Regions from separate parts of the Mesorhizobium australicum WSM2073 genome, predicted to be linked through region 2. Evidence: riboswitches for the same ligand, from Rfam matches in the RefSeq annotation. Region 2 holds a riboswitch; each other region holds the start of a gene.
What was found. Region 2 has a riboswitch for cobalamin ahead of bluB (5,6-dimethylbenzimidazole synthase). Riboswitches for the same ligand answer to the same signal wherever they lie in the genome.
Positions count from the first base shown of each region.

Region 1: linked by a shared signal. The riboswitch ahead of MESAU_RS17305 (DUF1636 family protein) and the one ahead of bluB (5,6-dimethylbenzimidazole synthase) in region 2 are both predicted to bind cobalamin.
Region 3: linked by a shared signal. The riboswitch ahead of MESAU_RS17500 (CbtB domain-containing protein) and the one ahead of bluB (5,6-dimethylbenzimidazole synthase) in region 2 are both predicted to bind cobalamin.
Region 4: linked by a shared signal. The riboswitch ahead of MESAU_RS32290 (aromatic ring-hydroxylating oxygenase subunit alpha) and the one ahead of bluB (5,6-dimethylbenzimidazole synthase) in region 2 are both predicted to bind cobalamin.

Region 1 covers NC_019973.1:3,604,793-3,612,378, reverse strand. Annotated here, with positions in the region: partial or broken gene nuoE (NADH-quinone oxidoreductase subunit NuoE) at 1-237, opposite strand, end outside; gene MESAU_RS17330 (NADH-quinone oxidoreductase subunit D) at 238-1,428, opposite strand; gene MESAU_RS17325 (NADH-quinone oxidoreductase subunit C) at 1,428-2,030, opposite strand; gene MESAU_RS17320 (NuoB/complex I 20 kDa subunit family protein) at 2,035-2,616, opposite strand; gene MESAU_RS17315 (NADH-quinone oxidoreductase subunit A) at 2,607-2,972, opposite strand; gene MESAU_RS17310 (winged helix-turn-helix domain-containing protein) at 3,307-4,506, shown strand; cobalamin riboswitch at 4,536-4,742, shown strand; gene MESAU_RS17305 (DUF1636 family protein) at 4,781-5,209, shown strand; gene cobW (cobalamin biosynthesis protein CobW) at 5,212-6,249, shown strand; gene cobN (cobaltochelatase subunit CobN) at 6,269-7,586, shown strand, end outside.
Region 2 covers NC_019973.1:5,182,140-5,189,725, forward strand. Annotated here, with positions in the region: gene dxs (1-deoxy-D-xylulose-5-phosphate synthase) at 1-1,530, opposite strand, end outside; gene MESAU_RS24980 (pirin family protein) at 1,606-2,526, opposite strand; gene MESAU_RS24985 (DUF2277 domain-containing protein) at 2,566-2,832, opposite strand; gene MESAU_RS24990 (exodeoxyribonuclease VII small subunit) at 2,925-3,176, opposite strand; gene MESAU_RS24995 (histone deacetylase family protein) at 3,180-4,106, opposite strand; cobalamin riboswitch at 4,292-4,467, shown strand; partial or broken gene bluB (5,6-dimethylbenzimidazole synthase) at 4,539-5,144, shown strand; gene MESAU_RS25000 (hypothetical protein) at 5,261-6,244, opposite strand; gene MESAU_RS25005 (TetR/AcrR family transcriptional regulator) at 6,335-6,943, opposite strand; gene MESAU_RS25010 (MFS transporter) at 7,064-7,586, shown strand, end outside.
Region 3 covers NC_019973.1:3,644,287-3,651,872, forward strand. Annotated here, with positions in the region: gene MESAU_RS17485 (heparan-alpha-glucosaminide N-acetyltransferase) at 1-969, opposite strand, end outside; gene MESAU_RS17490 (MFS transporter) at 1,206-2,405, shown strand; gene MESAU_RS17495 (aromatic ring-hydroxylating oxygenase subunit alpha) at 2,409-3,584, opposite strand; cobalamin riboswitch at 3,728-3,926, shown strand; gene MESAU_RS17500 (CbtB domain-containing protein) at 3,963-4,142, shown strand; gene MESAU_RS17505 (CbtA family protein) at 4,158-4,961, shown strand; gene cobU (bifunctional adenosylcobinamide kinase/adenosylcobinamide-phosphate guanylyltransferase) at 4,954-5,469, shown strand; gene cobO (cob(I)yrinic acid a,c-diamide adenosyltransferase) at 5,471-6,085, shown strand; gene cbiB (adenosylcobinamide-phosphate synthase CbiB) at 6,082-7,056, opposite strand; gene cobD (threonine-phosphate decarboxylase CobD) at 7,055-7,586, shown strand, end outside.
Region 4 covers NC_019973.1:396,296-403,881, reverse strand. Annotated here, with positions in the region: gene MESAU_RS01850 (glycosyltransferase family 2 protein) at 1-161, opposite strand, end outside; gene MESAU_RS01845 (hypothetical protein) at 158-1,207, opposite strand; gene MESAU_RS01840 (PqqD family protein) at 1,240-1,671, opposite strand; gene MESAU_RS01835 (FAD-binding oxidoreductase) at 1,813-2,913, opposite strand; partial or broken gene MESAU_RS32290 (aromatic ring-hydroxylating oxygenase subunit alpha) at 2,991-4,237, opposite strand; cobalamin riboswitch at 4,351-4,552, opposite strand; gene MESAU_RS01825 (DUF680 domain-containing protein) at 5,045-5,245, shown strand; gene MESAU_RS01820 (DUF680 domain-containing protein) at 5,314-5,520, shown strand; gene MESAU_RS01815 (DUF680 domain-containing protein) at 5,590-5,796, shown strand; gene MESAU_RS01810 (DUF680 domain-containing protein) at 5,867-6,115, shown strand; gene MESAU_RS01805 (ABC transporter ATP-binding protein) at 6,189-7,301, opposite strand; gene bglA (beta-galactosidase BglA) at 7,331-7,586, opposite strand, start outside.

The DNA of each region.
Region 1 (7,586 bases), 1.6 Mb from region 2:
CGCGACCTCGAGGCCGCGGATACGCGGCATGCCGAGCATGTCGGAGATGGTCTCGATCGCCGCCTTGGTGACCCAGCCCTCCTGCTCCTGCGCTATCATCAGCAGGGGAATGATCGCCGACTGCTCGCGGCCCTTGGGATACTTCTTGATCCATTGCTTCGCCGCTGCCGCATTCGCCCGGTTGAAGGCGAAGGAGGCTGGCTGGACGCTGGCTTCTGCGAGACGGCGGACTGACATTTAGCGATCGACCTCACCAAACACGATGTCGAGGGAGCCGAGGACGGCGGTGACGTCGGCCAGCATGTGGCCGCGGCAGAGGAAATCCATGGCTTGCAGATGCGCGAAACCGGGTGCGCGCAGCTTGCAGCGGTAGGGCTTGTTGGTGCCGTCGGAGACTAGGTAGACGCCGAACTCGCCCTTTGGCGCCTCGACCGCCGCATAGACTTCGCCGGCCGGCACGCGGTAGCCCTCGGTATAGAGCTTGAAGTGATGGATGAGCGCTTCCATCGAACGCTTCATCGCCTGGCGCTTGGGCGGCACCACCTTGCCGTCGAGGTTCGACACCGGGCCGGTGCTTTCCTTGCCGAGCAAGAGATCGATGCACTGGCGCATGATCCGTGCCGACTGGCGCATTTCTTCCATGCGCACGAGGTAGCGGTCGAAACAGTCACCATTCTTGCCGACAGGAATGTCGAAATCCATTTCCGAATAGCATTCATAGGGCTGCGACTTGCGCAGGTCCCACGGCGAGCCCGAACCACGGACCATGACGCCCGAAAAGCCCCAGGCCCAGGCGTCGGCCAGCGAGACGATGCCGATGTCGACATTGCGCTGCTTGAAAATGCGGTTGCCGGTGAGCAGCCTGTCGAGATCGTCGAGCGATTTCAGGAAAGGGTCGATCCACTTGCCGATGTCCTCGACCAGCTGGCGCGGCAGGTCCTGGTGGACGCCGCCCGGACGGAAATAGGCCGCATGCATGCGCGAGCCCGAGGCGCGCTCATAGAACACCATCAGCTTTTCGCGCTCGACGAAGCCCCACAGCGGCGGCGTCAGCGCGCCGACGTCCATGGCTTGCGTCGTCACATTGAGGATGTGCGACATGATACGGCCGATTTCGCAATAGAGCACGCGGATCAGCTGGCCGCGCCTCGGCACCTCGATGCCGAGCAGGCGCTCGGCGGCCAGCGCGAAGGCGTGCTCCTGGTTCATCGGCGCGCAATAATCGAGCCGGTCGAGATAAGGCAGCGCCTGCAGATAGGTTTTTGCCTCGATCAGCTTCTCCGTACCGCGATGCAAGAGCCCGATATGCGGATCGACGCGGTCGACGACTTCGCCGTCCAACTCCAGCACGAGGCGCAAAACGCCGTGCGCGGCAGGGTGTTGAGGTCCGAAGTTGATGTTAAAGTTGCGGACGGAGGTTTCAGCCATTACTGCTTTGCCTTCTCATCCCCTGGCAGCACGTAATCCGTGCCTTCCCATGGGGACAGAAAATCGAAATTGCGGAATTCCTGCTTCAGTTCCACCGGCTCGTAGATGACGCGCTTGGCTTCGTCGTCGTAACGCACTTCGACGAAACCGGTGAGCGGGAAATCCTTGCGCAGCGGATGGCCTTCGAAACCGTAGTCGGTCAGCAGGCGGCGCAGGTCCGGGTGGCCCGAAAACAGCACGCCATAGAGATCGTAGGTTTCGCGCTCGAACCAGTCGGCGCCGGGATAGACGCCGGTGATCGAAGGCACCATCGTCTCCTCGTCGGCCTGCACCTTGATGCGAATGCGCACATTCTGCTTCGGCGAAAGCAGGTGATAGACGACGTCGAAGCGCTTGGCCCGCGACGGATAGTCGGCACCGCAGACATCGATGATCGAGATGAACTGGCAGCGCGCATCGTCGCGCAGGAAGGTCATCACCTCGATCAGGTTTTGAGGCTCGACGTGAACGGTGAGCTCGCCATAGGCGAATACCGCATCGCCGAAGCGGCCAGGCAGCTTCTCGCCGAGATAGGTCGACAGTTCGCTTAAGGAGGCGGCCATGGATTTACCGTTCGATCGTGCCGGTGCGGCGGATCTTCTTCTGCAGCAGAAGAATGCCATAGAGCAGGGCTTCGGCGCTCGGCGGGCAGCCGGGCACATAGATGTCGACCGGCACGACGCGGTCGCAGCCGCGTACCACCGAATAGGAATAGTGATAGTAGCCGCCGCCATTGGCGCAGGAGCCCATCGAGATGACGTAGCGCGGCTCCGGCATCTGGTCGTAGACCTTGCGCAGCGCCGGCGCCATCTTGTTGGTCAGCGTGCCGGCGACGATCATGATGTCGGACTGGCGCGGAGACGCGCGCGGCGCGACACCGAACCGCTCCGAATCGTAGCGCGGCATCGAGGTGTGGATCATCTCGACCGCGCAGCAAGCCAGACCGAAGGTCATGAACATCAGCGAGCCGCTGCGCGCCCAGGTGATCAGCGCCTCGGTCGAGGTGACCAGAAAACCCTTGTCGGCAAGCTCATTGTTGATTTCGAGGAAGAAGGGATCGTCCTCCCCCACCGGCCTGCCGGTGTTGGGATCGATAATACCTTTGGGCTTCGGCGCGACGAGGGTGCCTGAACTGTCGTTCAATCCCATTCCAGCGCTCCTTTTTTCCATTCATAGGCAAAGCCGATGGTCAGCACTGCCAAAAACACCATCATTGACCAGAAACCGAGCATGCCGATCTTCGAGAAGGACACTGCCCAGGGGAAGAGGAAGGCAACTTCCAGGTCGAATATAATGAACAGGATCGACACCAGGTAGAAGCGGATGTCGAATTTCATGCGGGCATCGTCGAACGAGTTGAAACCGCACTCGTAGGCGGAAAGCTTTTCGGGATCGGGGTTGCGATACGCCACCAGGAACGGAGCCGCCAGCAGCGCCAGGCCGACGACCAGTGCCACGCCGATAAACAGGACGATGGGCAGGTACGAACTGAGAAGTGCGTTCATGCAGCGGCTTTCCGTTGGCGCCAATCCACTTTGACTACAGCACCGAACCTTAATGCGGAAGCGTGACAGATTAACCGCTGAACCGTTTTAAGGGGCCTATGCTGCAACGCGGCGAGGGTTAGCGCAGCACTTCCAGCGAAGCAAGTCAAACCTTGTTCAAAACACCGAGCTGGACGGCATTCCGGGAGAAACTGGTCCCATCCGCTCCTGTTTGATTTCCTTCGCTTTTAACTCCACTTTTCTCTCCTGACAGGGTTGCCGCCAAAACCCTGCTAGCATGGACGGGAATCACGCCGGCAATGACGCCAGACAGGTCCATCAGGGACGCATACGCATGAAGGAAAAGATCTCGCTTGCCGCCGCGCGGCGCATCGCGCTCGCCGCCCAGGGATTTCTCGATCCCCGCCCCGCCGGCACGCCGGACCGCCGCCATTTCGCCCGCGTTCTGTCTCGCACCGGCCTGTTGCAGATCGATTCCGTCAGTGCGGTGGTGCGCGCTCATTACATGCCGCTCTATTCGCGTCTCGGCCCCTATCCCCTCGCTTTGCTCGACAACGCCGCCGTGACGCGCAAGCGCACCGTCTTCGAATATTGGGCGCATGAAGCCTCGTTCCTGCCGGTCGAGACCTACCCACTGATGCGCTGGCGCATGCAGCGCGCCGAGCAAGGCGATGAAATGTATCTGGGGCTGGCCAAATGGGGCCGCGAGCACGCAGCCTATATAGAAGAGATCTACCGCGAGGTCGTCGCGCGCGGGCCGATCGCCGCTTCGGCGCTCGAAGGCCAGAAAGGCTCCGGTGGCTGGTGGGGTTGGAGCCATGCCAAGCACGCCTTCGAATGGCTGTTCTGGGCCGGGCGCATCACCACCGCGCACCGGCGCGGCTTCGAGCGCTTTTACGACCTGCCGGAGCGCGTGCTGCCGCAGGCGATCCTCGATCTGCCGGTACCGACGCCTGAGGACGCGCATCGCGAATTGCTGCGCATTTCCGCCCGTGCCCATGGCGTGGCGACATCAGGCGACCTGCGCGATTATTTTCGACTCTCGCCGGCCGACATGAAAGGCCGGCTGGAGGAACTGGTCGAGCTCGGCGACTTGCTGCCGGTCCGTGTCGAGGGCTGGGACAAGCCGGCTTACCTTCACAAGGACGCCCGTATCCCGCGCAAGATCGAGGCCCGCGCTCTGCTGGCGCCGTTCGATCCGGTCGTCTTCGAGCGTTCGCGCTCGGAGCGGCTGTTCGACTTCCATTACCGCATCGAAATCTACACGCCGGCCGACAAGCGCCAATACGGCTACTATGTCCTGCCTTTCCTGCTCGGCGACAGGATCGTGGCGCGCGTCGACCTCAAGGCTGACCGGCCGGCCAGTGTCCTGCGCGTCCATGCCGCCTACGCCGAGCCCGGCACACCGCCCGAAACCGCAGCCCAGCTCTTCGAGGAATTGAAGCAGATGCAGGGCTGGCTTGGCCTCGAGCGCATGGAAATAACGCCTGCCGGCGACCTCGGCCCGGCGCTGTCCGACATCGCGGTGTCGTAAGCTCGCGTTGACACCGCTGCCCGCAAGAGCCTAAATCCCATCCAGACGGTCTCCTCTCGGCAAAGGGAGGAGCCAAGAGGGAATGCGGTGCGGGATTGAAGATCCCAAATCCGCGGCTGTCCCCGCAACTGTGAGCGAAGAGCCAAGGCCGAAAGCCACTGGGATTGTCCCGGGAAGGCGGCTACCCAAGGCGATGACCCGCGAGCCAGGAGACCTGCCGTCTGGAATGCAAGAGTCCGATCGCCTGGCGGGTTTTCCGGGCAAGGAGCCTGATGTGGATCGCGACAGCAGTTTTTCGGCTGAAACAACCGACATTTCGTCCGGCGGGAATCATCCCCTGGCCGGCATCACGGTCATTGTCTGCGCTTCCTGTCGCGACGAGACCGGCTCCGACGCCCATCCCCGGGCCGGCGAACTTTTGGCCGAAGATACGCGCCAAGCCGCCTCGGGCGAGAAGATTCGCATCCGCACGGTCGAATGCCTCGGCAATTGCAAGCGCCGCCTGAGCGCCGCGATCCTGCGCGACGGCTGCTGGAGCTATGTGTTCGGCGATCTGACCGCGAGCAGCGGCGCCGATCTGGTCACCGGCGCGAAACTCTTCGCCACCTCGAGCGACGGCCTCATTCCCTGGCGGGGCAGGCCCGATAGCCTCAAGCGCGGCCTCGTTGCCCGCATCCCTCCCCTCGACATGCTGAAAGACTGATCATGACAACATCTCTGTCCCGCGTTCCCTGCACCGTCGTCACCGGCTTCCTCGGCGCCGGCAAGACGACACTGGTCCGCCATCTCCTGGAAAATGCCGGCGGCAAGCGGATTGCCATCATCGTCAACGAGTTCGGCGACATCGGCATCGACGGCGAGATCCTCAAGGGATGCGGCATCGACACCTGCCCAGAGGAAAACATCGTCGAACTGGCCAATGGCTGTATCTGCTGCACCGTGGCCGATGATTTCGTGCCGGCGCTCGACCAGATCCTGTCGCTGACGCCTAAGGTCGACCATATCCTGATCGAAACCTCGGGCCTCGCTCTGCCCAAGCCGCTGGTCCAGGCTTTCCAGTGGCCGACGGTGAAGAGCCGCGTAACGGTCGATGGCGTCATCGCCGTGGTCGACGGTCCCGCACTGGCGGAAGGCCGCGTCGCCAACGACATGGACGCCCTGCAGGCGCAGCGCGCGCAGGACGAGAGCCTCGACCATGACGACCCGGTCGAGGAAGTGTTCGAGGACCAGATTGCCTGCGCCGACCTGATCATCCTGTCGAAGAGCGACCTGATGGATGCCGCCGGTTCAGCCCGCGCCAACGCCATTATCAACGAACACTCCGCCCGCGCCGTGAAGATCGTGCCGACGTCTCATGGCAAGGTCGATCCCTCGGTGCTGCTCGGGCTCGGTCTCGCCGTCGAGGACGACATCGAGAACCGCAAGTCCCACCATGACGGCGCATTCGATCACGAGCATGACGACTTCGACACGTTCATCGTCGACATTCCCTCGATCGCCAATCCCGACGAGCTGGCAAAGCGCGTCGCCGCGGCCGCCGAACAGGAAAACGTGCTGCGCGTGAAAGGCTTCGTCGAGGTCGGCGGCAAACCTATGCGGCTCCTGCTGCAAGCCGTCGGCCCGCGCGTCAATCATTACTACGACCGCGCCTGGACCGCTGGGGACGACCGCCGCTCGCGGCTCGTCGTCATTGGCCTCAAGGGGCTGAACCGCCCGGCGATCGAACGTATCCTCGCCGGCTGATTTTCAGGCCCGGGCCGCGATGCACATCCTCACCACGACCTCCGCCTCGCTCGACGATCTCGCCGAGCCTGTCGATCTCAGGCAGGTGCCGGCGGATATCGTGGCCCTGTCCTTCACCGACAGCGATCTCGCCGGACTGGCTGCGGCGTGGAAGGCCGATGCCGGTCGCCTGCCCTCGATGCGGCTGGCCGCACTGCGCGACCTGCGCCATCCCATGTCCGTCGACCTCTGGATAGACAGCGTCGCCCGCCACGCCAAAATCATCCTGGTGCGCATCCTCGGCGGCTACGACTGGTGGCGCTATGGCTGCGACCAACTGGCGGTGATTGCCCGCGAACGCGGCATCAAACTGGCGCTGCTTCCCGGCGAAAGCCACGACGAGGATCTTAGGCTGGTCGAAGCCTCGACGCTGCGGCGCGCCGAACTGGACGGCCTGCTCGGCTATTTCCGCGAGGGCGGCCCGGCCAATATGGGCGCGCTGGTGCACAGGCTGGCAGGCTTGGCTGGACAGGATGCGCCCGTCGCCAACCCGGTCAGCGTGCCGAAGGCCGGTTACTATCAGGCTGGATTGGGGGTCGCGGAGGAGCCGACCGGTTCCAATAGCGGCACTCCCATTATCCCGATTCTCTTCTACCGATCGATGCTGCTCGCCGCCGATGTCGCCCCGATCGATGCGCTGGCCGAGGCTTTGCGCTCCAGGGGATTGGCACCGGTCTCGATCTTCGTTTCCAGTCTGAAGGATCCGGTGTCGCTTGCGTTCGTCGAAAATGCCGTCGCATCGCTGAAACCCGCCGCGATCGTCACCGCGACCGCGTTCGCTTCCGGCGCCGAGCCCGGCGTCGAAACCTTGTTCGACCGCGCCGGCGTGCCCGTCTTCCAGGTCATCGTTGCCACCACGCGCCGCGACATCTGGGAAAACAACCAGCGCGGCCTGGCGCCCGCCGACCTTGCCATGCATGTCGTGCTGCCCGAACTTGACGGCCGCATCCTCGCCGGCGCCATTTCCTTTAAGGCCGAGAGCGATATCGATCCGGCGCTTGGCCATCGTGCGTTGGCGAACCGCCCGGAACTGGATCGGGTGGAGCAAGTGGCGGGTCGAGTCGCGGCTTTCATCCGGCTGCGGGAGACAAGACGGGAGGAGCGCAAGCTCGCGATCCTCATTCCCGATTATCCCAGCGCCCCTGGCCGCACCGGCTATGCGGTCGGGCTGGACGTGCCGTCCAGCGTGCTGGCCATGCTGCACGACTTGAGCGAACAGGGCTATGCCGTTGACGGGATTCCGCAAACGCCGCGTGAATTGCTGGATTTGCTGGAGCGGGGCAGTGATGGGCTGGGGT
Region 2 (7,586 bases):
GACGACGCGGCCTTTGCCGATCTCCAGAACAGAGCCGCGCTCGGGCATGTCGACGCCGACGCCGTTGCCGCGCGGATAGCGGAAGGCGATCGGCCCGTCGTCGTAGCTGGCGGCGGTGCGCACCATGTGACGCAATTCCGCCTCGTCGGCCGCGGCCATTACGACAAAGCCCGGCAGGCTTGCCAGGAAGGTGGTGTCGAACGCGCCGCAATGGGTGGCACCGTCGGCGCCCACAAAGCCGGCGCGATCGATGGGGAAACGCACCGGCAGTTTCTGGATCGCGACGTCATGGACGACCTGATCGTAGGCGCGCTGCAGGAAGGTCGAATAGATCGCGGCGAAGGGCTTGTAGCCTTCCGTCGCCAGGCCGGCGGCGAAGGTCACCGCATGCTGCTCGGCAATGCCGACGTCGAAAGTCCTTGACGGAAACACCTCGCCGAACAGGTCGAGGCCGGTGCCGCCCGGCATGGCGGCGGTGACGGCGACGATGCGGTCGTCCTCGCGGCCCTCTTGGATCAGGCTTTCGGCAAACACCTTGGTGTAGGCCGGTGCATTGGCCGGCGCCTTGGCCTGTGCGCCGGTGATGACGTCGAATTTGTTGACGCCATGATACTTGTCGGCGGCCGCTTCCGCCGGCGCGTAGCCCTTGCCCTTCTGGGTGACGACATGGATCAGCACCGGACCCTTGCCGTTGTCACGGACGTTTTTCAGGACCGGGATGAGATGCTCCAGATTGTGACCGTCAATCGGGCCGATGTGATAGAAGCCGAGTTCCTCGAACAAGGTGCCGCCGGTGACGTAACCGCGCGCATGCTCGACCGCGCGGGTGATGGCTCGATCGGCTCGCTTGCCGAGATAGGAGGTCAGCTTCTTGCCGAAGTCGCGCAGGCCGACATAGGCCTTGCCGGAAGCCAGACGCGCCAGATAGGCGCTCATGGCGCCGGTTGGCGGGGCGATCGACATGTCATTGTCGTTGAGGATGACGATGAGGCGCGCATCGAGCGCGCCGGCATTGTTCATCGCCTCATAAGCCATGCCGGCCGACATGGCGCCGTCGCCGATGACGGAGATGACATTGTTGCGCCCGCCTGAGAGGTCGCGGGCGGCGGCCATGCCGAGGCCGGCCGATATCGATGTCGAGGAGTGGGCGGCGCCGAACGGGTCGTATTCGCTCTCGGCTCGGCGGGTGAAGCCCGACAACCCGCCTTCCTGGCGCAAGGTGCGGATGCGGTCGCGACGGCCGGTCAGTATCTTGTGCGGATAGGCCTGGTGGCCGACATCCCAGATCAGCCGGTCATCGGGTGTGTTGAAGACATAATGCAGCGCCACCGTCAGTTCGACCACGCCAAGGCCGGCACCGAGATGGCCGCCGGTGCGCGACACCGCGTCGATCAGTTCGAGGCGAAGCTCTGATGCCAGTTGCGGCAAGTCGCTCTCGGCCAGCGTGCGCAGGTCGGCCGGGACGCGAACCCTATCGAGAAGCGGCGTATGCGGCGTTGCGTTCACGTTGGGCCCAGACTTTCTGTTCATCGGCGGGATAGGCCGCCGGCCGGCGAAAGTAAATGCGTGTCGCTGACGCGGACGGTCAGCGCCTCACCGATCTTCTCAGCCTTCCGGCAGCGGTATGAATTCTTTCTCATCGCCAGGAACGATATCGAAGCGGCCAGTCTTCCATTCCTGCTTGGCCTGCTCGATGCGCTCCTTGGACGAGGAAACGAAATTCCACCAGATGTAGCGCTTCGAACCAAGCGAGGCGCCGCCGAACAGCATGAAATGCGCACCGGTCGATGACGATATGACGATCTCGTCGCCGGGCCGGAATACCAGCAGCCGTTCCGCTGGGAACGCATCACCCGAAATCGAGACCTCGCCCTCCAGCGTGTAGATGGCGCGCTCCTCGGCATCGGCCGGGATTTTGACGCTGGCGCCGGGCGCCAGCCGCAAATCTGCATAGAGTGTCTCGGAATCGGCCCGCACCGGAGACCGCAAACCCTGGAAATCGCCGATGACGACGCGGCCGCTGACGCCTTCGGCGTCGATTTCGGGAAGCCGCAGCGCCGCTGTGTTCTCGAACACCGGCGCCACCTCTTCCTTGCCGTCCGGCAGAGCCAACCAGGTCTGCAGGCCGGAGATCGACATCGGCGCGCCGCGCAATTCCTGCGGCGTGCGCTCGGAGTGGACGATGCCGCGACCAGCCGTCATCAGGTTCACGTCGCCGGGTTGGATGACCATCTCGGTGCCGAGCGAATCGCGATGCCTGATCGTGCCGTCGAACAGATAGGTCACGGTCGACAGGCCGATATGCGGGTGCGGGCGGACATCGAGCGCCTGGCCGGCGCGCATGATCGCGGGACCCATTCGATCGAAGAAGATGAACGGCCCGACCAAGCGCCGCTTGGCGGTCGGCAAGGCGCGACGCACCTCGAAACCGCCAATGTCCTTGGCGTTAGGGATAACCATCAGCTCGATCTGGTCGCTGGCGAAGGCATCGCCGGCCTCAGGGTCCTTGCCGGGGAAGAAGCTCATGAACTCTCCTCGTCAGCGGTCAGTGGGCGCTTGGGCATATCAGGCGAACCGGATCGCCGCTTTCGCTTTTAATTTGGCCGCCACCTCTTCGCGATTGCGAGGATGCTGGTGGGTTTCGAGGGAATCGAGCAATTCGCGTGCGGATGCCGCGATGGCTTCGACCGCATGATCGAACGCATGCTGGTTCTTGGCAGAAGGCCGCGTCGTGCCGCTCAGCTTGCGGACAAACTGCAGTGCCGCGTCGCGGACTTCGTCGTTGGTTGCCGGCGGATCAAAATTGAACAGGGTCTTGATGTTTCTGCACATCGCTTCCGTATCTCCTCTTGTCCGTTTCAATCGGGACGAACTGTATCCTCAATGATGATCGTGTCCAAAAACCGGTAAGGCTGCTCCGGACCTCAGTCCGCGTCGAGCGGCTCGGTTCCAACCGGCTTGCCGTCGCGCGACAGCCTGATCTTCTCGACCTTGTCCTCGGCGGCCTTCAGCAGCCGGTCGCAATGAACCTTCAGCGCCTCCCCGCGCTCGTAAATCCGGATCGACTGGTCGAGCGGCACGTCGCCACGCTCCAGATCATCGACGATCTTCTCCAGTGCGTCGAGTGCCTGTTCAAAGCTCATCGCCTTGACGTCTTCGTTGATCTCACCGGTCATCATTCATCCTTTCATCAGTCGCCCGACATGTGCGGCGACCGAAAATGCCAATCCCTGCAGATCGTAGCCGCCCTCGAGCAGGCTGACGAGCCGGTTGCCGCCGTGGATTGCGGCGCGCTGCATCAACTGGCCGGTCGCCCAGTCGAAATCGTCCTCGGTCAGATTGATTTCCGCCAGCGGGTCGCGATGGTGCGCGTCGAAGCCTGCCGAAACGATAATCAGATCCGGCGCGAAATTGTCGAGTGCCGGCAGCACGCGCGACAGGAACGCATCGCGAAACACCTCGCTGCCCGTCCGAGGCGCCAGCGGCGCATTGACGATGTTGCCGGCGCCGGTCTCACTCTTCGCGCCCGTGCCGGGATAAAGCGGCATCTGGTGCGTCGAGCAATAGAGCACCGAGGGATCGTCCCAAAAAATATCCTGCGTGCCGTTGCCGTGATGCACGTCCCAGTCGACGACAGCGACACGCTCGGCGCCATGCTTCCTCTGCGCATGGCGCGCTGCGATTGCCGCCGTGTTGAAGAAGCAGAAGCCCATGGCCGTGGTCTTTTCGGCATGGTGGCCGGGCGGGCGGGCGGCGACGAAGACGTTGTCGGCGCGGCCCGCAAAGACGTCGTCGACGGCGGCATTGGCGGCACCGATCGCCGTAATCACCGCCTGCCAGCTTTTCGGGCTGGCGGTGGTGTCGGCGTCGATGCGGGCAATGCCTTCGTCGGGGATGGCGGCGCGGACACGCGCGACGAAATCGGCGGGATGCGCGTAGAGGATGGTCGCCTCGTCGCCTTGCGGTGCCTCGACGCGGTCAAGCGCGGCAAAAGCTTCGTCGTCGAGCACGCGCTCGATGGCGCGCAGGCGGTCGGGCCGCTCGGGGTGACCGGGCGGCGTGATGTGTTCGAGAAAGATCGGGTGCGTGTAGAGACGGGTGGCCATGCCCCCTATCTAGTGCCCCGGCGTCGTGATGGCCATGCGTTGCGGCTTGATCGCTGGGGAAAATCGAACCTGCGTCTATTCATGTCGCTGCGGGCATTGGCGGCGCCGGCCCTTCGGCGTAAGGTCGCAACCACTGCCTGGTGCCCGCCGGGCTGTTTGTTTTAGCCGCATTTTGCGACGCCAAGTGATTCCACTTGGCTGCAAATGCCCTGGCGGGAGAATCGGGAACACGGTTGAACTCCGTGGCGTGCCCAACGCTGTGAGGGGGACCGCGCCGGTAAATGCCACTGTCGATGACGGGAAGGCACCGGACGCGGGTTGATCCCGAGCCAGAAGACCGGCCTGGCAGGCATCGTCATCCGCATGGTCAGGCGGATGACATCGATTGCAATCGCAAGGGGACAAGCGATGCCGGAAGCTATGACCACTCCAATGGGCGATGGATTTGACCAGATTGCGCGCGACGCTGTTTACCGCGCCATCTTCACGCGGCGCGACGTCCGCAGCCATTTTACATCGGAGGCCATCGACGACGAGGTGCTGGCGCGGCTGCTGCTTGCCGCCCACCACGCGCCGTCGGTCGGCTTCATGCAACCTTGGAATTTCATCGTCATTCGCGATGCCGCGCGGCGGGCGGAAGTGCGCGACCTGTTCCTGGCCGCGCGAGAACGGGAACTGCCTGAAATCGAGGCAGAACGGCAGGCGCTCTACCGCAAGCTCAAGCTCGAAGGCATTTGCGAAAGCGCTCTCAACATCTGCATCACCTGCGACCGCGAACGCTCGAAAGGCTCGCCGCTGGGGCGCTGGCACAATCCGGAGATGGATCTCTACAGCACGGTCTGCGCGGTGCAGAATTTCTGGCTGGCGGCACGCGCCGAAGGCGTTGGCGTCGGCTGGGTCAGCATCATCGAGGCGCAAGCGCTGAAAAGCTTGCTGGGTATTCCCGATCAAGTGACGCCGATCGCCTATCTCTGCGTCGGCCGCGTTTCCGAATTCGCACCGAAGCCGGATCTCGAAACACACGGCTGGGGCCGGCGGCTGCCGTTGCCCGAGCTTATCATGAGCGAGACTTTTCGCGGACAAGGCGAAGCGCCGCTCAAATCAGCAGTGGCGCGCCTCGGTACCGCCGCCGGTGCGCCCGCGAGCCTAGCCGATCAGCGCGTCGCGCCGGCCGTGCCCCAGCGCGAACCGCCGAAAGTGGAGAGCGCCTTGTCCTTGAGTTCCCTGAACTTCGACGAGGCTTCGGCCAGCCTGGCGTCCCAGGCGGCATCGGGCACCTGACCCTCGATGGTCTTGAAATAGACCTGCATCAGGCAGGCAATGGCGAACGGCTCAATGAAGGCCGCCTTGAAAGCCCAGGCAAAGACGATTGCCAGCACGAAAGCCCAGCCGGCGAGCTGCCCGGGCATGACGTAAAGAATAGCGGCTGCCGGAGCCAGCATCAGCAGGAAAATCACGAACGACACGCCCCACATGATGACCCCTAGCCAGACGGCATTCTTGACCATGGTCTTGCCGTTCTGGGCGTAGAGCACAACGCCTTGGCGCGCGGTTTCGAACGGCGAGGACGAACTGATGCGGATGTTGTAGCCGAGAATGATCTCGTCGACATAGGTCAGCGACAGGCGAATCACCGTGTTGAGGAACGAAACCAGGCCGCTCAGGCCAGGAATGGGCAGGAAGGCCGCGATGCCGCCGAGCAGGCCGGTGATGGCGCGTATGGCGCCCTTGACCAATTGGTCGACGACGAAAAGGATGTTGGCCTCGGCAAAACGCTCGGTCACGACCTCTTTCGCGTAGGCGATCTGGTTCTGGCCGTGGGGAATATCATTGCCGTCGATCAGATGCACCATGACGGCGATATGGCCCGCCTTGACGACGTAGAGAATGTATTCGCGGATCCAGTAGACGGCGATCGAGACGATGCCGAAACCGACCACGCCGCCCCACATCGCAAAAGACAATGGTCCGTCGGGATCGGTGGAAATATGGCCGACGCCATAGCCGACGGAGGCGCCGGTGCCGGTGGCCACGATGTAGGCCAGCGTGATGCCGAAATAGACGATCATGCGAAAGACAATGAAAGGCCAGGTCCGCATCATGATGGACACCGACCTGCCGATATCGAAATCCCACATGCCCCGAATCTCCCCTCAGAGATGGCTGCGGAGGATGCGCTCAAACCGGCTATTGTCAATTGCAGGCAGTGGCGGGACTGCCATGGTGGTTCATCTTGAAAGCGCTTCCGGCTTTTTCAGCAGGCCTTCGAGCAATTGCTTGAACGCGGCCACCACCATCTTCGATGTCGCTTCGGGATCTTGCGAATTGGCGATGCGCTGCGCGGCCTGGCTGCTCGCCCCATTGATCAGCCGCGCTGCCGACTCCGGGTCGACGCCGGGGACGACCACCCCTTCCCGCTGCAGCGCTGTCAGATGATCGGTCATTGAACCGACGCAGGCATTGGCATTCGACCACAGTGCCGGATCGCCCAGCACAGCCGGACCATCCCGGAACATGATGCGCTGGATTTCCGGCTCCAGCGCCATTTCGATATAGGTGGTGCATTCGTCGACGAAATGCTGCCAGCGGGTCGGCGCCCGCGACGCGACCTCATTCACCCGGGCCGCCATTTCCGCGTCGATTTCGGCGATAACCGCCTCAAGCAGTCCCTTCTTGTCGCCGAAGTGATGATAAAGGGCGCCGCGCGTCAGCCCGGCCGACGCGGTGAAATCATCCATCGACGCTTCGGCATAGCCGATGGTACCGAAAGCCTGGCGTGCCGCGGCGATCAGCTTGGCGCGTGTCTCGGCGATCATCTCCTTGCGCGGTCGATGCATGCTTCTGGCCTTACTTACATACGCTCCGTATGCCAATTGACATACGCGACGTATACTCTATTTAACACTTATACGTCTCGTATGTAATTGTTGAATCGCCCCTTGTCGAGGAACAGGATCATGCAAAACCCCTATTCGGAAATCTTTCGCGCTCCCGGAGCCAGGGGCTTTGCCGCCGCCGGCTTCATGGCGCGCCTGCCGATCGCCATGGCGCCGATCGGCATCGTGGCGATGCTGTCGCAGACGCGTGGCGAATACTGGGTGGCGGGTGCGGTTTCGGCGACATTCGCCTTGGCCAATGCCTTCCTGGCGCCGCAGATATCGAGGTTGGTCGACCGCCTCGGCCAGACGCGGGTTGTCGTACCCACCACCATCATCTCTGTGCTCGCATTCGCGGCCCTGATCGCATCGGCCAATCAAGACTGGCCGGTATGGACGCTGTTCGCGTCGGCGCTGCTGGCCGCGGCGATGCCAAGCATGCCGGCCATGGTGCGGGCGCGCTGGACCGAGATTTTCCGGGGCCGGCCCGAGATGAACACCGCCTTCGCCTTCGAGTCGGCGGCGGACGAACTGGTCTATATTGCCGGCGCATCGCTATCTGTGGGCCTCAGCGCCGCGCTGTTCCCGGAAGCGGGCGTTGCCG
Region 3 (7,586 bases), 1.5 Mb from region 2:
CTCGGTCTTGGCGGTGCACGTTGCGGCAAGATCGGACAGATGCGCCCTGAAGTCCGCAGTCTGGTCGTTGTTGAAGAGGCGATCAAGAGAGGCTTCGCCTTCGAGCGTTTCGAGCATGCAGCCGCAATAGCTCGAACAGAAGGTTGCGTTGCGCATCTGCTCGCACGATCGCTGGCAGGTTTTCAGGAAATTGACCTGCGGGGTTTCGACTTGCGCCGGCATCACTTGCGAGAACAGCCAGACGCAGCCGATCAGCAGCGGCTGGTGGATCAGGTAGAAAGCCAGGCTGTGGCGGCCGATGAAGTCCAGCGGGTTCGACCAGCGTCCGGGCGCCAGGTTCGCCAGGCGTGCCCTTATGCCGGAGGTGGAAGCGAATTTCGCCACCGCAATGCCCGTAAGCACGGCGCCGAACCAGGGGAACAGCGGAACGTAGTCGTTGGAGCGCGGATTGATCGCCGACAGGCCGATCCACCAGAGCCAGGGATGATCGAGGGCCTCGAAGCGCAGGTAGACTGGTGCCGCGATGACGAGCGCGGCGACGGCAAGCGTCAGCAGCGCCGGCAGGCGCAGGAACGCGAGGCCGAGCAGGCTGGCGAGCGCGATCTCGTGCAGGATGCCGAAGAAGATGAACCCGTCGGGCGTGGCGACGCGGGTGACGACCGAAATGGCGACCGCCGCGCCGGCGACCATGGCGAACCGTCTCCAGAAGCCGTTCCAGCGGATCTGTCGGCCATGGGCGAGATAGAGGCTGACGCCAACCAGGAACAGGAAGGTCGATGCAATGCAGCGGGCGTAGAACTTCCACCAGCCGAAGGCGGTGAGGCCGGGATCGGTGTAACCGAAGAATTCCAGGTCCCAGGTGAAGTGGTAGCTCGCCATCGCGATCAGCGCGATGCCACGCAAGATATCGATGGCGACGATGCGCTTCGATGGCTGCGGGACGGGTACGGTCGGCGTGTGGATGCTCATGGTCTCGCGATCTGATTCAGCCCCTCCACGACGACTATCACGGTTGCACCGGATAGAAGAAGACCGGTCGCCTTGGCCTGGACCGCGCGGCGGGGTCCGCGCCAGCCGCCGGGTTGGGCCAGCGCGGAAAAGCCTTTGACCGGCTTCGCTTTTTGCCGGATGTGCGTCGGTTTCCTCTTAATGGGCCTGAAATGTCCACGGCAGATTCGACGCCGCGATTCTGCTTTGGGGAAGCAATGTCCACCCATGTTCGCCATCCGATCTGGCTTCCGGCCCTCAAGGCCGCGGATGCGCGCACCTTCGCCTCGCTTTACGCGGTCGAATCCTTCGCCCGCGCCATGGTGTCGAGCGTCATACCGATCCAGGCCTACGAGATTCTCCACAACGAGCAGATCGTCTCGATACTCTACACCGCCGTGTCCCTGCTCGGCCTGTCGGTGACCTTGTTCATGCCGATGCTGATCCGCCGCTTCGCGCGGCGCTGGGTCTACACGGCGGGCGCCTGCCTGCTCGCTATCGGCTCGCTGTTCTTCGTCACCCATACGCTCGCCGGGCAACTGGCCGGGATGCTGTGCCGGGTGATGGGCGCCAGCGCGCTGTCGATCACGCTCAACCTCTACATCATGGATCACATCCGCAAGACCGATTTCATGCAGGCCGAATCGCTGCGCATGGCGTGGTCGATGGTTGCCTGGACCTGCGGGCCGACGCTCGGCATTTTTCTCTATACGCGCTTCGGCATTTATGCCGCGCATGGCGCGGTGGCGGTGTTCGCCATGGCTTTGCTGGCGCTGTTCTGGACCTATCGGCTGAGCGACAACCAGTCGATCCGCCCGGGCAAGACACGACCGGCCAATCCGCTCGCCAATATCGGCCGCTTCGTCGCCCAGCCGAGGCTGAGATTGGCCTGGCTGATCGCCTTCGGCCGCTCCTGCTTCTGGACGACCTTCTTCGTCTATGGACCGCTGTTCATGGTCATCACCGGCGAGGGCGAATTGGCCGGCGGCCTGCTGGTCTCGGCCGGCAACGCGCTGCTGTTCATGGCGATCTTCTGGGGCAAGGCGGGGAAACGCTTCGGCGGCCGCAGGACCATGACATTTGCCTATTTCGCCATGTCGGCGACGCTGCTGGCGGCCGGTGCCGTGGGCGAAACCGTGCCGTTGCTCACCGGCGCCTTCCTGCTGTGCGGCGCCTTCTTCACCATCGCGCTCGACGCGCTGGGTTCGACCGCCTTCATGCGCTCGGTGCGCTCTTATGAGCGCGCGCAGATGGCGGCGGTCTACCGCACCTATCTCGATTTTTCCGAACTGACGCCGCCGCTGGTCTATTCGGTGGTGCTGGCCTTCTTCGGCCTGGGCTCGGTGTTCGTCACGCTTGGGCTACTGGCAGCCTTTTGCGGCTTCATGACCTGGCGATATCTGCCGAAGTCGCTGTGATCTTCAGGCCTCGGGTGAGCGCGCAGCGTGCCGTTCGCGCACCCAGTTGTGGAAACGGTGCAGGTCGTACTCCTCGGGCATCAGCACGCCAGCTGTATGACGCATCGAGCGCAGGCCCTTCTGGTTGACCTCGCAGATTGCTGCGTCCTCCTCCAGCACCTGTGTGCCGAAGGCAACGATGTTGTCGATGTCGGTCTCGGCGAGCGCCTCGGGCGCGAACAGCCATTCCGCGGTCAATTCGGTCTGTTCGGGACCGAGCGGCGTAAGCCGCACGGTCCTGACATAGTCGACATGGCCGACGATGAACATCGACGGCAGGCTGGTGGCATAGGTCTGACCGGCGCTGCGTTCCGCCGGCGTCAAGCTCGGGAAGATCGGCCCGTGCGTCTGCCCATCACGCGACCATGTCTCAGCCCCGGCGCGCAGGCCGCCGGAGAATTCTGGCGCGTCATTGTCGGCGTGGCGGAGCCATTCGGGATCGTCATGCCGGCTCATCAGGCCGCGGCCATAGATCGGCACCAGCCGCGACAGGTCCTTGTGGACGCCCGGGCAGTGCAGGCACTCGTTGAAGTTTTCCCAAAAAATCTTCCAGTTGCAGTTCATCACCTTGCGCAGCACGTGCCCTGATACCAGCATTTCCAGCGGCCAGTTGCCGAAGTCGCCGGAGGCCGGGTCGAAGGAGGATTGCGCCGAGCTGGCGGCATCTTCCGCAAGATTGACGAAGACGAAGCCCCGCCACACCGAGTGCGCGACGCGATAAAGCGGGTGATCGGCCTTGTCGAAGCCGTCAGGCAGCGATTTCGACGGCACGCGCACCAGATCGCCACGCAGAGAATAGGACCAGGCATGATACGGGCAGGTGATCAGCCGCGCCTTCAGCCGGCCCTGGCTTTCCTGGCAAAGCTGCGAGCCGCGATGCCGGCAGGTGTTGTGGAAGGCATGCAACTCGCCGGTGTCGTCGCGCAGCAGGAGGATTTCCTGCGTACCGACGCGGAAGGTGCGGAACGCCAAGGGCTGGGCAAGGTCGGCCTCGCGGCAGACGAGCAGCCAGTTCCTGTACCAGATGGCGTCGAGATCGCGCTGATAGTTGTCCTGGTCCCAATAGGCCGACGAGGGCAGCGTCGGCTCGGTTCGAGTCAGGCCGTTATAGGGCACGCACTCGCTGGCATTGGGCTGCATGGCTGGCTTCCCGTGAGGGGTGCCAGCCGACACCCGGCCATGAAGTTTGTCAATCGGGACGGGATGAGGGCAGCTTCGCCGATACGGCGCTCCTGCGCTGGCGGCTGTCGGAATTTGGTTTGCCGGGCGCGGCGAATTTCCCTATAGTCCCCGATGTCGTCGGTTCCTTTTTGGAGCCAAGAGGGAATGCGGTGCGGGCAGGAATTCCTGCCCAATGCCGTGGCTGCCCCCGCAACTGTGTGCGGTAGTCCTCTCCATATGCCACTGAAGATTTTTCTTCGGGAAGGTGGGGAAGGGCGCTTATCCGCGAGCCAGGAGACCTGCCGGCGACAGGAAACTGACTTCGATGCCCTCGGGTGGAGGGCGAAAGGACAAGACATGACTACCGCTTCCGTCTCCCTCGGCGCCTCCGTCTCCTCGCAGTCGCGCTTCATGCAGCTCGCGCTCGCGGCGCTGCTCGGCATCTTCGTCGTCGGCTTTGTCGGCTTCTCGCATATCGATGCGGTCCACAATGCTGCCCACGACTATCGCCACTCGATGGCGTTTCCCTGCCACTAACGAGGATCCGACATCATGAATCTGTTTCGCAACGTCGTGTTCGTCGCGGCGATCGCGGGGCTCGTGGCCGGTGTCGTTCTCGCCTGCATGCAGGCCTATGCCACCGTGCCGCTGATCCTCAAGGCGGAAGTCTACGAAAAGGCCGGCGGCGGCCACCACCATGATCACGCGGCCGCACCAGCGGCGACCAATGATGCCATGAGCACGGTGGCGCCCGCTGGGAATGCCATGAGCTCTGCCGCGCCCGCGGGCACCGATGCCGTGACACCGGCGGAGGAAGACGAAGGCTGGGCGCCGGCCGACGGTTTCGAGCGTTTCGCCTTTAGCGTGGTTGCCAATATCGTCACCGGCATCGGCTTCGCACTGGTCCTGGTCGCGGTTTCCGAGTTCTTCGGCGGCGTCGGCAACTGGCGCCAGGGTGTGTTCTGGGGTTTGGCCGGCTTTGCCGTGTTCACACTGGCACCGGGTCTCGGACTGCAGCCGGAACTGCCGGCAATGCCGGCGGCCGATCTTCTGCCGCGCCAGATCTGGTGGACGGCGACGGCGGCCGCGACCGCGATCGGCCTAGGCCTGATCGTCTTTCGCAGATCGCTGCCATTGACCATCCTCGCCGTCTTGCTGATCGTCGCGCCGCATGTCGTCGGCGCGCCGCAGCCCGACAGTTTCGAAACACCGATCCCGGAAGGCCTGCACCATCAGTTCGTGGTGGCGGTGACGGTGACCAATCTGGTGTTCTGGCTGGTGCTCGGCGCGATCGTGGGCGTGGTGCGCAGGCGCTTCACCGGCATGGCGACCAGCCTGCGCGACAGCTTTGCCTGATCGCGGCAGGCTGACCTTCATCATCGGTGGTGCGCGCTCCGGCAAGAGCGCGCACGCCGAAACCCTGATGACGGCATTGCCCTCGCCATGGGCCTATATCGCCACGGCGCAAGCCTATGACGACGAGATGCGCGAGCGCATCGCGCTGCACCGCTCGCGGCGCGGTGAGGGCTGGTCGACCATCGATGCGCCACTCGACCTCGCCGAAGCGCTGGAGGCGTTGCCAGACGGGCAGCCGGTGCTTGCCGACTGCCTGACGCTGTGGCTGACCAACCACACGCTGGCCGATCACGACGTCGAGGCCGCGTGCCGGCGGCTGGCGGACGTGCTGTCTCGGCCGCGCGGACCGTGGTTCGTGGTGACGAACGAGGTCGGGCAAGGCATCGTGCCCGACAACGCGCTGGCGCGTCGGTTTCGTGACGATGCCGGCCGGCTCAACCAGCGGGTCGCCGCGATTGCCGACACGGTGCTGCTCATGGTGGCGGGGCTACCGCTCAAGGTGAAGTGAAATGACCGATATCGACGACAAGGATGAAGAACGCCATCGCGCCAAGATGGCCAAGCGCAAGGCGGTGCAGGACGCCGAGGTTGCGGGCAAGACGATCGAGAAGGGGTTGCTGATCGTCAACACCGGTCCCGGCAAGGGCAAGACCACGGCCGCCTTCGGTCTTGCGCTGCGCATGCTCGGCTACGGCAAGCGCGTCGGCGTCGTCCAGTTCATCAAGGGCAAATGGCACACCGGCGAGAAGGACGCCTTTGCCGCCTTTGGCGATCGCGTCGTCTGGCATGCAATGGGCGAGGGTTTCACCTGGGAGACGCAGGACCTGAAGCGCGACATCGCGGCCGCCGAGGCCGCCTGGGCCAAGGCGCTGGAATTGATCGCCGACCCCTCGATCAGCCTTGTCGTGCTCGACGAGCTCAACATTGCCTTGCGCTACGACTATCTCGCTCTCGACAAGGTGGTTGCGGCGCTCAAGGCCCGCCGCGAAGGCCTGCATATCGTCGTCACCGGCCGCAACGCCAAGCCGGCACTGGTCGAGGCGGCGGACCTGGTCACCGAGATGGGGGTGACAAAGCACCATTTCTCGACGGGCGTGAAAGCGCAGCAAGGCATCGAGTTCTAGAAAACCAGAACGGCGATCAGCGCGACCAGGCCGAACAAGCCGATCAACAGGTAGTCCGCGACCCGGTAAAGCTTGAGCGCCCGCCTGATATCGCCGCTGTCGACATCGCGGCGCCCGCCTTCGCCCATGAAGATGTCGTCGACCATGACACCGCCATAGCTGCGTGGTCCGGCGAGCGCCAGCCCGAGTGCGCCGGCCATGGCCGCTTCCGGCCAGCCGGCATTGGGCGAGCGGTGTTTTTTCGCGTCGCGCCGTACCGCCTGCCAGGCGCCGCGGGGGTCGGCGCCCTCGACCAGGAGGGAAGCGAGCACGATCAGCAGCGCCGTCAGCCGTGATGCCGGCAGGTTGATCCAGTCGTCGAAGCGCGCCGCCGCCCAGCCGAAGGGCTCATGGCGCGGAGTCCGGTGGCCGATCATCGAATCGGCGGTGTTGGCCGCCTTGTAGGCGGCGCCGCCGGCGAGCCCTCCGACCCCGGTCCAGAAGACGGGGGCGACGATGCCGTCGGAAAAATTTTCTGCCAGGCTCTCGATTGCCGCGCGGCAGACGCCGGCGCGGTCGAGTGTCTCGGGATCACGGCCGACGATCCGCGAAACGGCGGCTCGGCCCATGTCGAGGCCTCCGCTGTCGAGCGCGTCGGCGACGGCTTCGACATGTTCGTAAAGGCTTTTCTGTGACAGAAGCGATGTCGCCAGAAAGACGGCAACGATCCACCCCAGGGGGACGAACCAGAGCAGAACAAGCTGCACGCAAAGGCCTGCTATCGCCGGCACCAGCACGATGACCAGAAGCGCCTGGACACCACGTTGGCGACGCAGCGCGTCGGGATCAGTGGCGCGGTTGAGCCGCAAGTCGAGAAAGGATATCAGCCTGCCGAACCATGTCACCGGATGGCCGATGGCGCGAAACAGCCAGTCGGGATAACCAAGGGCGAATTCGACAATTAATGACAGGAAAGCGATCAGGACTGACATGAAGCTTCTTGAAGGAGCGGTGGACCATGGTGGAAGTCTTGGCCGGGCAAGGGCGCTTTTCCCCAATGCCGTGCTGCCTTTCGTCGACCTCTCGACCGGTATCAATCCGCACTCCTACCCGCTTTTCGACCTGCCCGCCACCTCGCTGTGGCGATTGCCAGAGGCCGCGCGTGGGCGCGAACTGGTAGAGATCGCGGCCAACACCTATGGCGCGCCTTCCCCAGCAAGCGTGGTGGCGGCCCCTGGTACACAGATCCTGTTGCCGCGGGTCGCCTCGCTGGTGAGGCCCGGCAAGGCAATGGTGCTGGGGCCGACCTATGCCGAACACGCCCGGGCGGCGGCGATTGCCGGGCACGATGTGGTCGAGGTCAGCGATTTCGCGGCGCTGGCGGAAGCCGACCTCGCCATCATCGTCAATCCGAACAATCCGGATGGGCGCATCATCGAGCGCGACCGGTTGCTGGTGCTGGCCGCTGGACTTCGCGCCAAGGGCGGGCTGCTGGTCGTCGACGAGGCGTTCATGGATGTGG
Region 4 (7,586 bases), 1.4 Mb from region 2:
GCCATCATCGAACGCACGGCCTCCGGCGACCCGTCGGTCGAGCCGTCGTCGATCACGATGATGTCGAGATCGGCGGCATCTTGCTGCCGCACGAGCGAGCGCAGCGCCGAGACGACATAGCGCTCGCGATTGTACACAGGCATGATCACGCTGAGCTTCACCGGGCGCCTCGTGTCAGGAAATCCTCGATCGTGCGGGCGATCTCTGCCGGGTCGATGCCGAGGGACAAACGGAAGCACGGCAGGTGGCGCGTCAATTCGCTGAAGAAGCGAAAGCCGCTTTCGCGCTCGCCCGGCATCTGGGCGATGCCGGACGGCGCCAAGGCAATCATGGCATCCCTGCGCGACACCGGCATAATCGAACTTGCTCCGCCTCCGCTGATATGTGGCACCACCAGCGCGACGATGTCCAGCATGGCGGGCACCGGCCGAGGCGCGATATCATGAATATGGAACGTGTGCTTGCCTTGCCAGTTCAGCGGGCCTTGCGCCGTTAGCCGCTGCCGCAGGCCAAGCCGGGCGAAACCTTCCGTGTCCTGCTTCAACGTCGAAAAAAGGGGGCGCGCGGTCACGCCGTCGGTGAGATCGATCAGCACATAGTCGTCGCCGACACTGTCGAGCCCGTTAAGCAGGCCGGCGGCGACGGTCCCCGATTTCCCGGCCCCGCCCGAGCCGGCAAGCAGAATACCGTTGCCGTCGATGCCAAGCGTGCCGGCATGCGTCAGCCGCATGCCGCGCGCGGCATATTCCCAGTGCAGGAAGGCGCGCAGCGGTGCTCCCGGCTCCCAGGGCGGAAAGGCATCGGCCGAGGCCATCAGCTGCACGCCGACGCGGCGGTGCGGATCGTAGACCTGCCAGAAATCCAGGTCGTGGAAATGGTGCCCGCGCAAACCGGCTTCGGCGAGCCGTTTGGCAAAACCGTGCTCGGTGAAATGGGCATCGCCCCAGTGCGCCGGCTCCGGGATGCCGTCAACGCCGGGATGCGCGATGAAGATGCGACCCGTGGACGGTGCCGGCTGGTCATGCCCGGGCTCGACAAAAGCATGGCCCAATGCATCGGCAAGCACGCCGTGACCGAGATGCACGGTCAGTTCAAGCCAGGGCAGGCGAACCTTTCGCATGGTCGGATAGCACGCGGCCGCGCCTTCAGCGGCGGCGATGAGATACCTGGCGTAATCCGGCAAGGTTTCGAGCGTGACGCGCGGCATCAATCGCCTTCCATCACGCTGCGGCCGCCCCGTCAGGAAGCCTGCTTGACCGCCGGCCAGCCGAGAGGTTCCTCGACCTCGTGGATGGGATCAACGACGATCAGGTCGGCGAGGTCGTCGTGAATGCTCACATTGAGCGGCTCGTTCGTGGCGGCAAGCTCGGCAGGCAAATCGCCCGGCAAAGGCTGCGCCGCCGCGTCCAAGCGCACCAGCAAACCCAATTCGACCAATTGCGATATGAAGCGTTCGAGTTCGGCCTGGCCTATTGTCGAGCCGCCGGCGCTCAGCCCGACCAGAGCCTGGGCGTCCGCGCCGGATGAAAGCGCCTGCCATACCTTGCTGCCGGAATCGGAAAAGCCGAAATATTTGCCATTGGCAAGATTGAGCACCACGGCCTCGCCATCGAAAGATTCGAAAACGATATCCCGGCTCGCTACCGCATAGGCGTGGGAGTCATGCGTCATTGTTGCCCCGTCCTGCATTTCCTGCCCGCCAGCAGGACCGCTTCCACCAACAACGCCTGTAAACTTTCAGGTCTTCCTTGGCAAGGTAACCTTTGCCGGCAACGCGGGACCATTTCCGGGTTCAGTCGAAAGCCGGGCGGATCAAGCCTCGATTTCAAGCGGCGACAATGGCTTGGAACAACAGGCCAGGATGAAGCCATCATCGATCTCATGATCGAGGATGCCGCCATTGTGGCTCATCTCGACGCTGCCGGAGACTTTCTTCACTTTGCAAGTTCCGCACAGGCCGAATTCGCAGGCGGCCGGTATTCGCACACCCGAGGCGCGCGCCGTCTGCAGCACGGTCTGGCCGGCGACACAATCGGCGTCGACATCCGAAAGCGCGAAGCGGATCGGCGTCGCGGCTTGGACGCAAATCGCCGCGCCGTCTTCAGCCGGCGAGGCAAACGGCGCCGGGATTTCCTCCGCCGCCGGCGCGGCAAAGCTCTCCTGATGGTATTTTGCCATGTCGAAACCGGCGGCCTCCAGCATGCCGCGCACGGCGCGCATGAAAGGGTCGGGGCCGCAGCAGAAGATTTCGCGTTCGCGGAAATCGGGCGCCAGGAGCGGCAGTCGGATGGCGTCGATGCGGCCCATATGGCCGTACCAGCCCTCGCGGCTCGACCGCTCCTCGATCATGAAGCCGAGCGACAGCCCCGGCATATGGCCGCCGAGCAGTTCGAGTTCCTTGCGAAAGATGATCTCTTCCGGACGCCGTGCGCAATTGACGAAGCCGACATCGGTCCACGGCGCGCAGTCGTTCAGCCAGCGCAGCATCGACATCATCGGCGTCACGCCCGAACCGGCCGAGATGAACAGGTATTTCGCCGCCGGGTGGCTGTGCAGCGAAAAGTCGCCGCCCGGTCCATAGGCCTTGACGTGCGAGCCGGGCGTCAGGTGATCGAACATCCAGCGCGTGCCGACGCTGCCCGCCTGCGCCTTCACCGTCACCGCGATCGAGAATGGCCGTGACGGCGATGACGACAGCGTGTAGGTGCGCATCAGCGGGCCGTCCGGTGTCGGCAATTCCAGCGTGACGAACTGGCCCGGCTTGTAGCGGAACCAGGTCTGGTTGTCGGAGCGGAAGGTGAAGGTCTTGACGTCGGGCGCCTCGTCGCTGACGCCGGTTACTTCCAGCACCTGCAGCCTGTCGTTCCACGGCGCCATCTGGTCGAGGTGGCGATAGAGGCCAAGATCAGTCATGGCGTTCATCCCTGCATACCTTTCATTTTGGGCGTGTCGTGATCCCAAAGCCGCTGCACAGTTTTGGCCGACATGCGCTAGGCGACACTGCGCAGAGCAGGCCGGCCGTCTTCGGAAAGCCGTGGGCCGATAAAGCGCGCGTACCAGTCAACGAACTGGATGACGCCGCCCTCGTGCAGCTCCGAATAGGGACCGGGCTCGTAGGCCGGCGACAGGATGCCGAAGGCGTTTTCCTCGACGATGCGGCGGTCCTGGTCGTTGGTCTCGGTCCAGACATGGGTGAGTTCGGCGAGATCGTAGTCGACGCCTTCCACGGCATCCTTGTGGACCAGCCATTTGGTCGTAACCGCTGTTTCCGTGGCGCTGACCGGCAGCACGCGGAACGTCACCGCATGATCCACGAGGATATGGTTCCAGGTTGTCGGGTAGTGATAGTGCATCAGCGTCCGATCCGGTCGGCCGAGACGCTGTCGGACAGGTTCTTCTTCACCGCCCGCTTGCCGGTCATCGTGTAGCTCTGGGCATCGCGCAGCAGCGGCGCGCGGGTGGCGCGGTATTGTCCAGCCGGGTCGATGCGAAACTTGCTGGGCAGGCCAACAGCTTCGCACCTCGCCCAGTGGGCCAGCATCTCCGGATCGCTGTCGGCGCCTTGCACGCCGGTCACGGTCGGCGCTTCCGGGAAGGTCTTGCACAGCTCAGGATGATTGCCCGCGCAATGGTAGCATTCGCGGTTGTTTTCCCAGACCAGCTTCCAGTTGCCCTTCTCGATGATCGTGCTCTCGAAGGCGATCTTGGCCTCGCTCAGCCGGTGCGGCAGGAGATAGGGCTCGATCATCGCCCGCATCGGCGCGAAGTCGGCGGGCTCCTTGGCCAGGCAGATGAAGACATAGCCGGCGACGCTTTCGCAGGCGACCGGCTTGAGCCCGAACTGGCTCTTGTCGAACCCATCGGCCATCTGGCGGGCGAACAGCAGCCGGCCGTCGAGTTCGTAGGTCCACTGGTGATAGGGACACACCAGTTTGGCGGCCATGCCCTTGTCGGTGTTGCAGACGCGGCTGCCGCGATGGCGGCAGGAATTGTGGAAAGCGTTGATCTTGCCCTGCTGATCGCGCACCAGCACGACCGGATAATCGCCGATCTGCACGGTGATGAAGCTGCCCGGCTTGGGCAACTCGCAATCATGGCCGATGAACAGCCAGTCGCGATACCAGATCAGTTCCATGTCAAGCTTGAAGTAGTCCGGGTCGGTATAGAAGGGCTGTTCCAGCGAAAGGCCCTGTCTGCGGCCGTTTAAAAGCCTCAGCATGTCGTTGCGCGCGTCCATGTCCTGTCCTCATTTTCAAGGACTGAACTGGTGGTGATGGAGGAAGGACTGGGCGCAAGCCGGCGAAAGCCGGACAACACCATCCGCCCCTTGACCGCCCACCGCGATCAGTCGAGTTCTAGCGATCTCGGGCTGGTTTCCGGGCTCTGGAGTTGTCCTGGCGGACCATCGCGACACCTTCCCAGGCTTTCGCCCAGTGGTCTCCCGTTGCGACTTGAACTCCACCACCGTTGCGGGGGCAGCGCCGGAATCTGACCGGCTTCCCAATTCTCCGCTCCGTCGTCACGCAGCGGCACCTGAGATCGCTCGATCTAATCACGACAGGGTTTGCGACATCGGCACGAAAGCGACATCGCATCCATGCGGCGCGACACATACGCGGGATCGTCCCGGCGCGGTTGCAGCGGGGGAATCGCCTTTTCTCGCCAGGCGCGCGGGCACCGTTTTCGACCCTCAGCCGGGCCGGAAAAGGGTTAATGGTTTCGAAAAGTGACTATTAGCAGAGTCTAAAATCGAACCGAACGGTTCGTTTCTGTTGACGGTGCGTGCAGGACGGTGTGAACGCCCAGCCTTCCGACACAGTTGGTGATCGGGTCGTGACCTTAGACAACTGTTTGATATCAAATGGAAAAATGAGACATGTAGAAGGCGTTGGTACAATTTCAAGTGGTGGAGTCATGGTCCACGCTGAACAACTTCGTGATTGGAAACGGCAAGGGGGCTCTCCCACATCGGGGCTGTCCGAACGACGCGATTTAATCCCAAGACACGCCGCTAGACGGACGGGAAAAATACTGGAGTACAAAAATGAAAAAGATCATTCTCACTGCCGCCGCCCTTCTGGCTATTTCCGGCAGCGCCTTCGCTAGCAGCGACCATTATGGTTCGAACGCCGCGACCCCCACGGCCACTGTCGACAGCTCCTACACCGCTTCGACCAAGAAGTCGGAGCCGGCTGCCCAGACGCCTGTGACGGGCGCCGACCACAACCTCTTCGGCAACAATTAATAGCCATCCCTGGCACGCGGCGGGTGACCCTGCCGCGCTGGTGGACCTACAAATTCAGGAGTATTAAAATGAACAAGATCCTCATTGCTGCCGCCGCCGTTCTGGCCCTCTCCGGCAGCGCTTTCGCCGGCAGCGACAACTATGGCTCCAACGGCGCCAACCAGGCTGCTGCCGCTTCGACCGACAATTCGAACACCGCGTCGATCGGCAAGTCGGCTCCGGCCACCTCGGCGCCTGTCCAGCAGGGCAGCGACCGCAACCTCTTCGGCCATTAACGGCCATCCCACGGCCGGTGGGCTCTGGCCCGCCGGCAGCCGGACTTCCAAAATTCAGGAGTACCTAACATGAACAAGATCCTTATTGCTGCCGCCGCCGTTCTGGCCCTTTCTGGCAGCGCTTTCGCCGGCAGCGACAACTATGGCTCCAACGGCGCCAATCAGGCTGCTGCCGCTTCGACCGACAATTCGAATACCGCGTCGATCGGCAAGTCGGCTCCGGCCACCTCGGCGCCTGTCCAGCAGGGCAGCGACCGCAACCTCTTCGGCCATTAACGGCCATCCCACGGCCGGTGGGCTCTGGCCCGCCGGTCCGCGGGACTTCCAAAATTCAGGAGTACCTAAAATGAACAAGATCCTCATTGCCGCCGCCGCCGTTCTGGCCGTCTCCGGCAGCGCCTTCGCCGGCAGCGACAATTATGGCTCCAACGGCGTCAACCAGCCCACTGCTTCGTCGACTGTCAATGTCGATACGTCGCATACAGGTGCGATCCGCAACAGCGATTCGCCTGTCTACAAGCTGCTCAACTCGTCCGGCGACGTGCAGAAGCCGGCCCATCAGGGTGCCGATCGCAATCTCTTCGGCAACAACTAACCAGCCTGTGCAGACAAGAAGAGCGGCGGGCCAGGCCCGCCGCTCTTGTTCTTTCATTACCGGACGGCCGTCTTCAGGCCGCCTTTGCTTCCGCTTCGTGGAGGGCAAAGGAGCGACCATCCGCATCGAAGATATGGAGATCGCCGGCATTGGCGGTCAGCCGCAGCGTCGAGCCGCGCTTGACCTCGACATTGCCCGGCAGCTTGGTCACCAGCGGCAGGTCGGCCCGGCCGATATCGACATAGACCAGCTGGACCTCGCCAAGCTGTTCGAGATAATCGACGGTCCCCTCGAACAGATAATCCGCACCGCTGGCGATCGCGAGATCTTCCGGCCGTACGCCGAAGCTGACCGCCGCTCCCTTTGCCGAAGCAGGTGTCGCGATCGGCACCGTCGCCTTGCGGCCGCCGACATGGCTGACGATGGTCGGATTGCCCGTCTTGTCGACCGTCGCCGGCAGGATGTTCATGGCCGGCGAGCCGATGAACTGGGCGACGAAGAGGTTGCCGGGGTTCTTGTAGAGTTCCATGGGCGTGCCGACCTGCTCGATGTGCCCGTCCTTCAGCACGACGATGCGGTCGGCCAGCGTCATCGCCTCGACCTGGTCGTGCGTGACGTAGATCATGGTCGTGTTGGGCATCGATTCCTTGAGCTTGGCGATCTCGATGCGCGTCGCGACGCGCAATGCGGCGTCAAGGTTCGACAGCGGTTCGTCGAACAGGAACACCTTCGGATTGCGCACGATGGCGCGGCCGATGGCGACGCGCTGCCGCTGGCCGCCCGACATCGCCTTGGGCAGACGGTCGAGATATTTGGTCAGCTGCAGGATCTCGGCGGCTTGCCGAACCCTTTTGTCGATCTCGGCCTTGCTTTCCCCACCGATCTTCATCGAGAAGGCCATGTTGTCGTAGACGGTCATGTGCGGGTAGAGGGCATAGGACTGGAACACCATGGCGATGCCGCGCTTCGAGGGTGGCACGTCGTTGACCACGTGGCCGTCGATCTTGAGTTCACCCGACGTGATTTCCTCGAGCCCGGCGATCGAGCGCAGCAAGGTCGACTTGCCGCAGCCCGACGGGCCGACGAAGACTATGAACTCGCCCGATTTGATGTCGAGGTCGATGCCGTGGAGAATGTTAAGATTGCCATAGGACTTCTTCACTTGTCTCAAATTGACATCGGCCATTGGTTTCCTCCAGTGATTCCTCGGATGTTTCAGCCTATGCGTCCGAACCAGGCGCCATAGCCGCCGAGCTCGACCGACCCGGTGCTCGCCTGCCCGGAGAACCCGTGTCCCGGCAAAGGTTGCAGGGTTCGGTTGCCGAGGTCAACCTTCGCCGGCCTTGCGCCCAGATTGAAGACGCAGACGATCTCCTCATTGCCCGACCGGCGGGTGAAGGCGACGGTGTCGCCCTGGCTTTCGATGAAGGCGATGTCCCCCTTGGCCAGCGCCGGATGGGCGCGGCGGAAA